Regions from separate parts of the Streptomyces sp. NPDC043685 genome, predicted to be linked through region 2. Evidence: predicted binding sites of a transcription regulator. Region 2 holds the regulator's gene; the other holds the start of a gene.
The links. Region 2 encodes HrcA, which represses chaperone genes, less so after heat shock. Its sites were predicted from a motif close to TTNGCACTCNGNNNNNCNGAGTGCNAA; they were not measured.
Positions count from the first base shown of each region.

Region 1: groL (chaperonin GroEL) is a predicted target of HrcA. The motif match lies at 1,631-1,657, and genes of this name have one in related genera.

Region 1 is NZ_JBWKCH010000009.1:157,188-160,595, reverse strand. It holds gene groL (chaperonin GroEL) at 1-1,504, opposite strand, end outside; gene AC0665_RS28410 (cold-shock protein) at 1,837-2,040, opposite strand; gene AC0665_RS28405 (MoaD/ThiS family protein) at 2,487-2,762, opposite strand; gene thrC (threonine synthase) at 2,864-3,408, opposite strand, start outside.
Region 2 is NZ_JBWKCH010000002.1:550,319-553,726, reverse strand. It holds gene dnaJ (molecular chaperone DnaJ) at 1-1,066, opposite strand, end outside; gene hrcA (heat-inducible transcriptional repressor HrcA) at 1,066-2,082, opposite strand; gene AC0665_RS07205 (MBL fold metallo-hydrolase) at 2,254-2,985, shown strand; gene AC0665_RS07200 (DUF3097 domain-containing protein) at 3,017-3,408, shown strand, end outside.

The DNA.
Region 1 (3,408 bases), on a different contig from region 2:
GCAGCGCGGAGCGCGTCACCTTCGCCGGGTCGATGATGCCCTCGGCGATCATGTCGACGTACTCACCGGTCGCGGCGTTCAGGCCGTGGCCGACGGGCAGGTTGCGCACCTTCTCGACGATGACGCCACCCTCGAGGCCACCGTTGACGGCGATCTGCTTGAGCGGGGCCTCCAGGGCCAGCTTCACGGCGTTGGCGCCGGTCTGCTCGTCACCCTCGAGGTCCAGCTTCTCGAAGACCGAGGAGGCCTGGAGCAGGGCCACGCCACCACCGGCGACGATGCCCTCCTCGACGGCCGCCTTGGCGTTGCGCACGGCGTCCTCGATGCGGTGCTTGCGCTCCTTGAGCTCCACCTCGGTGGCGGCACCGGCCTTGATGACCGCGACACCGCCGGCGAGCTTCGCCAGGCGCTCCTGGAGCTTCTCGCGGTCGTAGTCCGAGTCGCTGTTCTCGATCTCGGCGCGGATCTGGTTCACGCGACCCTGGACCTGGTCGGCGGAGCCGGCACCGTCGACGATGGTGGTCTCGTCCTTGGTGATGACGACCTTGCGGGCCTTGCCCAGCAGGTCGAGCGTGGCGTTCTCCAGCTTGAGGCCGACCTCCTCGGAGATCACCTCGCCGCCGGTGAGGATGCCGATGTCCTGCAGCATGGCCTTGCGGCGGTCGCCGAAGCCCGGGGCCTTGACGGCGACGGACTTGAAGGTGCCGCGGATCTTGTTGACGACCAGCGTCGACAGGGCCTCGCCCTCGACGTCCTCGGCGATGATCAGCAGCGGCTTGCCCGACTGCATGACCTTCTCCAGGAGCGGGAGCAGGTCCTTGACGTTGGAGATCTTGGAGTTCGCGATCAGGATGTACGGGTCGTCGAGGACGGCCTCCATACGCTCCATGTCGGTGGCGAAGTACGCCGAGATGTAGCCCTTGTCGAAGCGCATACCCTCGGTGAGCTCCAGCTCCAGACCGAAGGTCTGGGACTCCTCGACGGTGATGACGCCTTCCTTGCCGACCTTGTCCATGGCCTCGGCGATGAGCTCGCCGATCTGGGTGTCGGCGGCGGAGATGGAGGCCGTGGAGGCGATCTGCTCCTTGGTCTCGACGTCCTTCGCCTGCTCCAGCAGGGCGGCGGAGACGGCCTCGACGGCACGCTCGATGCCCCGCTTGAGGGCCATCGGGTTGGCGCCGGCGGCTACGTTGCGCAGACCCTCCTTGACCAGGGCCTGGGCGAGCACGGTCGCGGTGGTCGTACCGTCACCGGCGACGTCGTCCGTCTTCTTGGCGACTTCCTTGACCAGCTCGGCGCCGATCTTCTCGTACGGGTCCTCGAGCTCGATCTCCTTGGCGATGGAGACACCATCGTTGGTGATCGTGGGCGCGCCCCACTTCTTCTCGAGGACGACGTTGCGGCCCTTGGGGCCGAGCGTCACCTTGACGGCGTCCGCGAGCTGGTTCATGCCGCGCTCGAGGCCGCGCCGCGCCTCCTCGTCGAACGCGATGATCTTGGCCATGTGAAGTGGTCCCTCCAGGACTGGGGGTGATTACTTCGGACCGCGCCCGCGCCCGCGACGGACGGCCCCGACCGGTTGGTTCCTTGCCCCATCCGGTCCGTGGGCCTCACCGACCCGGTCCTTACGTTGTCACTCTCACCTTCAGAGTGCTAACGCAATGATTAGCACTCGACCCCTGCGAGTGCAAGCGCCTCCCGGGGACTGGGCCGGGGCGTCAGCCGCCCGCGAACACGGCTCGGCAGGGCGTGCGAACAGGCCGAAGGGCCCGCACCCCGGGGGGTACGGGCCCTTCTGAGAAGACCGGTCGCTTGAGCGGTGGTCGTGGTGCGCGTTCAGGCAGAGACGCGAACCATGTCGGCCTGCGGTCCCTTCTGGCCCTGCGAGATCTCGAACTCGACCCGCTGGCCCTCTTCAAGGGTGCGGTAGCCGTCCATCTGAATCGCGCTGTAGTGGACGAAAACATCCGCACCACCGTCGACCGCGATGAAGCCGTACCCCTTCTCCGCGTTGAACCACTTGACGGTGCCCTGAGCCATGCCTAACTCCCCTATTACTGGCCCTTGCACAGATCCACACTTCGCGGATCCGGGTCAGACCTCACCCCCCACGGTTGGGGGCGTGCGCCGGAACGCGTCGACCGCGGCCGAATGTATCTGTCCAACTGCCCTCTGCAACAGGTCAATCGGACGAGAATTCTGGACGCGCAGGGTCCGGAATGTAGGGAGAATTCGCCTGAATTCGGGTCAAGTCGGGCCACACAAAAAGAACAAAAGCCGCGAAAGACGCGCACACTTTGGCTACATCTTGTCGGGCTCGCGGCAGGAATTCAGGGTTCCGATCAAGGGACCGGGATCGTGTTCCCCAACTGTACCCCGCTCAACCACACAGAATTGCCCCTTCCGCTTCTCTCACGGAAGGGGCAATTCGATGAACTCTCGGTGACGGCCGTTACCGAAGGTAATAATCGGGCCGTCCGACCGGTTCAGCCGCCGGCGACGGCGGGAATGATCGACACTCCGGCACCGTCGGGCGTGGCCGTCTCCAGCCCCTGCTCGAACCGCACGTCGTCGTCGTTCACGTAGACGTTGACGAACCGGCGCAGCTTGCCCTGGTCGTCCAGCACGCGGGCGGCGATCCCGGTGTGGTTCTTCTCCAGATCGGCGATGACCTCGCCGAGGGTCCCGCCGTCGGCGGACACCTCGGCCTGACCGCCGGTGTAGGTACGCAGGATGGTGGGGATCCGAACGGTGACGCTCATCGGACATGTCCTCCGGTTCTTTGTGAGCTACGGCTGGGGCGCGCCCTCGGGGGCGCGGGGAACTGCGCGACCGGCCCCCACCGGCCCGCAGCGAACGACGGTCAGACGAGGCCCGCTTCCCGGAACGACTCCAGGCTGGGACGAATGGTCGCGGTCAGCCCCGTCCCCGCCACCGCGTCCAGCGTCTTGAGACCGTCCCCGGTGTTGAGCACCACCGTCGTCTTCGACGGATCCAGCAGCCCGCTCTCGATCAGCTTCTTGGCGACACCCACCGTCACACCACCGGCGGTCTCCGCGAAGATCCCCTCGGTCCGCGCGAGCAGCTTGATCGCCTCGACGACCTGCTCGTCGTCCACGTCCTCCACCGCACCACCGGTCCGCCGCGCGATGTCCAGCACGTAGGGCCCGTCCGCCGGGTTGCCGATGGCCAGGGACTTGGCGATGGTGTCCGGCTTCTGCGGGCGCACCACGTCGTGCCCGGCCTTGAACGCCGTGGACACCGGCGAACAGCCGAGCGCCTGCGCGCCGAAGATCTTGTACGGCTTGTCCTCGACCAGACCGAGCTTGATCAGCTCCTGGAGCCCCTTGTCGATCTTCGTCAGCTGCGAGCCGGAGGCGATCGGCACCACGAGCTGGTCCGGCAGCC
Region 2 (3,408 bases):
GCCGTTCCTCGCCGCGGAGTTTGGAGAGCTCGCGCAGCAGGCGTTCCTGCTCGGGGTCGAGCTTGGTCGGGGTCTGGACCTCGACGTGGACGATGAGGTCGCCGCGTCCGCCGCCGCGCAGGTGTGTGACGCCCCGGCCGTGCAGCGGGATCGACTGGCCGGACTGGGTGCCCGGGCGGATGTCGACCTCCTCCATGCCGTCGAGCGTCTCCAGCGGCACCTTGGTGCCGAGGGCCGCCGCCGTCATGGGGAGCGTGACCGTGCAGTGCAGGTCGTCGCCGCGGCGCTGGAACTGCGCGTGGGGCAGTTCGTGGATCTCGACGTAGAGGTCACCGGCCGGACCGCCGCCGGGGCCGACCTCGCCCTCGCCGGCGAGCTGGATGCGCGTGCCGTTGTCCACACCGGCCGGGATCTTGACCGTGAGCGTGCGGCGGGACCGGACGCGGCCGTCGCCCGCGCACTCGGGGCACGGGGTGGGCACGACCGTGCCGAAGCCCTGGCACTGCGGGCAGGGGCGCGAGGTCATGACCTGGCCCAGGAAGGACCGGGTGACCTGCGAGACCTCACCGCGGCCGCGGCACATGTCACACGTCTGGGCGGAGGTGCCCGGGGCCGCGCCCTCGCCGTTGCAGGTGTTGCAGACGACGGCCGTGTCGACCTGGATGTCCTTGGTCGTACCGAAGGCGGCATCGTCGAGCTCGATCTCGATGCGGATCATGGCGTCCTGGCCGCGGCGGGTGCGCGAGCGCGGTCCGCGCTGCGACGCCGTGCCGAAGAAGGCGTCCATGATGTCCGAGAAGTTCCCGAAGCCGCCGGCTCCGAAGCCGCCCGCGCCAGCGCCGCCGGACTGCGAGAGCGGATCGCCGCCGAGGTCGTAGACCTGCTTCTTCTGCGGGTCCGACAGCACCTCGTAAGCGGCGTTGATCTCCTTGAACCGCTCCTGGGTCTTCGGATCGGGGTTGACGTCCGGGTGCAGCTCGCGAGCGAGCCGCCGGAAGGCCTTCTTGATCTCTTCCTGCGACGCGTCGCGGCGCACGCCGAGTACGGCGTAGTAGTCCGTGGCCACTACGACTCCGCCAGGATCTGTCCGACGTACCGTGCCACTGCGCGTACCGCTCCCATCGTTCCCGGGTAGTCCATGCGGGTCGGTCCGACCACGCCGAGCTTGGCGACTGCCTCGCCGCCCGAACCGTAGCCGACCGACACGACGGACGTGGAGTTGAGTCCTTCGTGGGCGTTCTCGTGACCGATCCGTACGGTCACGCCCGGATCCTTCGCCTCGCCGAGCAGCTTGAGGAGCACGACCTGCTCCTCCAGCGCCTCCAGCACGGGCCGGATCGTGAGGGGGAAGTCATGACCGAAGCGGGTCAGATTGGCGGTGCCGCCGATCATCAGCCGCTCCTCGTTCTCCTCGACGAGCGTCTCCAGGAGTGTGGAGAGCACCGTGGAGACCGTACCCCGGTCCTCGTGCTCGAACGCCTCCGGGAGATCCTCCACCAGACTCGGCACATCCGCGAAACGGCGGTTCGCCACGCGGCTGTTGAGGCGCGCGCGCAGATCCGCGAGCGAGGCCTCGCCGAAGGGCGCCGGGCAGTCCACCACCCGCTGCTCGACCCGCCCGGTGTCCGTGATCAGCACGAGCATCACCCGCGCGGGCGCCAGGGAGAGCAACTCCACGTGCCGCACGGTCGAGCGGGTCAGCGACGGGTACTGCACGACGGCGACCTGGCGTGTGAGCTGCGCGAGCAGCCGTACCGTGCGCGCCACGACGTCGTCGAGGTCGACGGCGCCTTCCAGGAAGTTCTGGATCGCGCGCCGCTCGGGCGCGGTCATCGGCTTGACGCCGGCGAGCTTGTCGACGAACAGCCGGTAGCCCTTGTCGGTGGGGATGCGCCCGGCGCTGGTGTGCGGCTGGGCGATGTACCCCTCGTCCTCCAGGGCCGCCATGTCGTTGCGCACGGTCGCCGGGGAGACGCCGAGGTTGTGCCGCTCGGTGAGGGCCTTGGAGCCGACCGGCTCCTCGGTGCCGACGTAGTCCTGGACGATGGCGCGCAGCACCTGGAGCCTGCGTTCACTGAGCATCGCGCACACCTCCAGAAGTCTTCGCCTGCTTGCCCGGCCGGTCCGGCCTGGCACTCTGCGCGTGCGAGTGCCAGCATTCCCCGGCCCAGTGTACGGCGGTGGGGTACTCCCCCGGCAAGGCTGGTCGTGCGGTGCCGTGCCCCGGACGGGGCGCACCGCTAGCGTCGCCGCATGACGGTGACTTGGGAAGACCTCGGATGGGAGCGCGTGGCCGCCGGAGTGGGGCGGTGCCGGCTGCCGGTGTGGGACTGCACGGCGGGCCTGGTCGCCGGGGAGGGCGCGGCCCTTCTGATCGACGCGGGGTCGAGTCTCGCGGAGGGCGCGAAGCTGCGTGCCCAGGCGCGATCGCTCACGGGGCGGCATGTGACACATCTCGCGCTGACCCATCCGCACTTCGATCATGTCTTCGGGGCGGCGGCGTTCCCGGACGCGGAGGTGTTCGGGGCGGTGGGTGTGGACGCGGTGCTGACGCGGGTGCGGGACCGGGAGGAGCTGCTCGCGGACGCGGTCCGCAACGGGCTGGCGGCGCCCACGGCCGAGGAGGCGGCGCGGCGGCTGGTCCCGCCCGGCCATCCGGTCTCCGGCGAGCGGACGCTCGACCTGGGCGGCGGCCGGCAGGTGCTGCTGGCGAACGTCGGGCCGGGGCACACCGCGCACGACCTGACGGTGCTGGTGCCCGGTGATCCGGAGGTGGTGTTCTGCGGCGATCTGGTCGAGGAGTCCGGCGAACCCCAGGCGGGTCCCGACGCGGTGCCGTCGCACTGGCCTGCCGCCCTCGACCGGCTGCTCGACCTGGGCGGCGAGGACGCGGTGTACGTGCCCGGTCACGGAGCGGTGGTGGACGCGGCGTTCGTGCGGGCCCAACGGGACGCGCTGGCGGCGCGTTTCGGCGTGTCGCGGTGATCGCCGTCCGCCTTCTCCTATCGTCATTCGAATGCGCCAGTACTCCGCCGACCTGACCCCGCCGTGGAAGAAGCCGAAGCCGGTCCCCGAGGTCGCCGCGGAGCCGGGCCTGGTGGTGGAGGAGCCGGGGACGGGCTTCTGCGGGGCGGTGATCCGCTGCGAGGCGGGCACGGTGACGCTGGAGGACCGCTTCGGCAAGCACCGGGTGTTCCCGATGGAGCCGGGCGGCTTCCTGCTGGAGGGCCGGGTGGTGACCCTGGTCCGCCCCGCGCCGGGCGGTCCCGCGCGTCCCACCCGCACGGCCTCCGGTTCGGTCGCCGTCCCCGGCGCCCGCGCCCGCGTGGCCCGCGCCGGCCGCATCTACGTCGAGGGCCGCCACGACGCCGAGCTGGTCGAGAAGGTGTGGGGCGACGACCTGCGCAT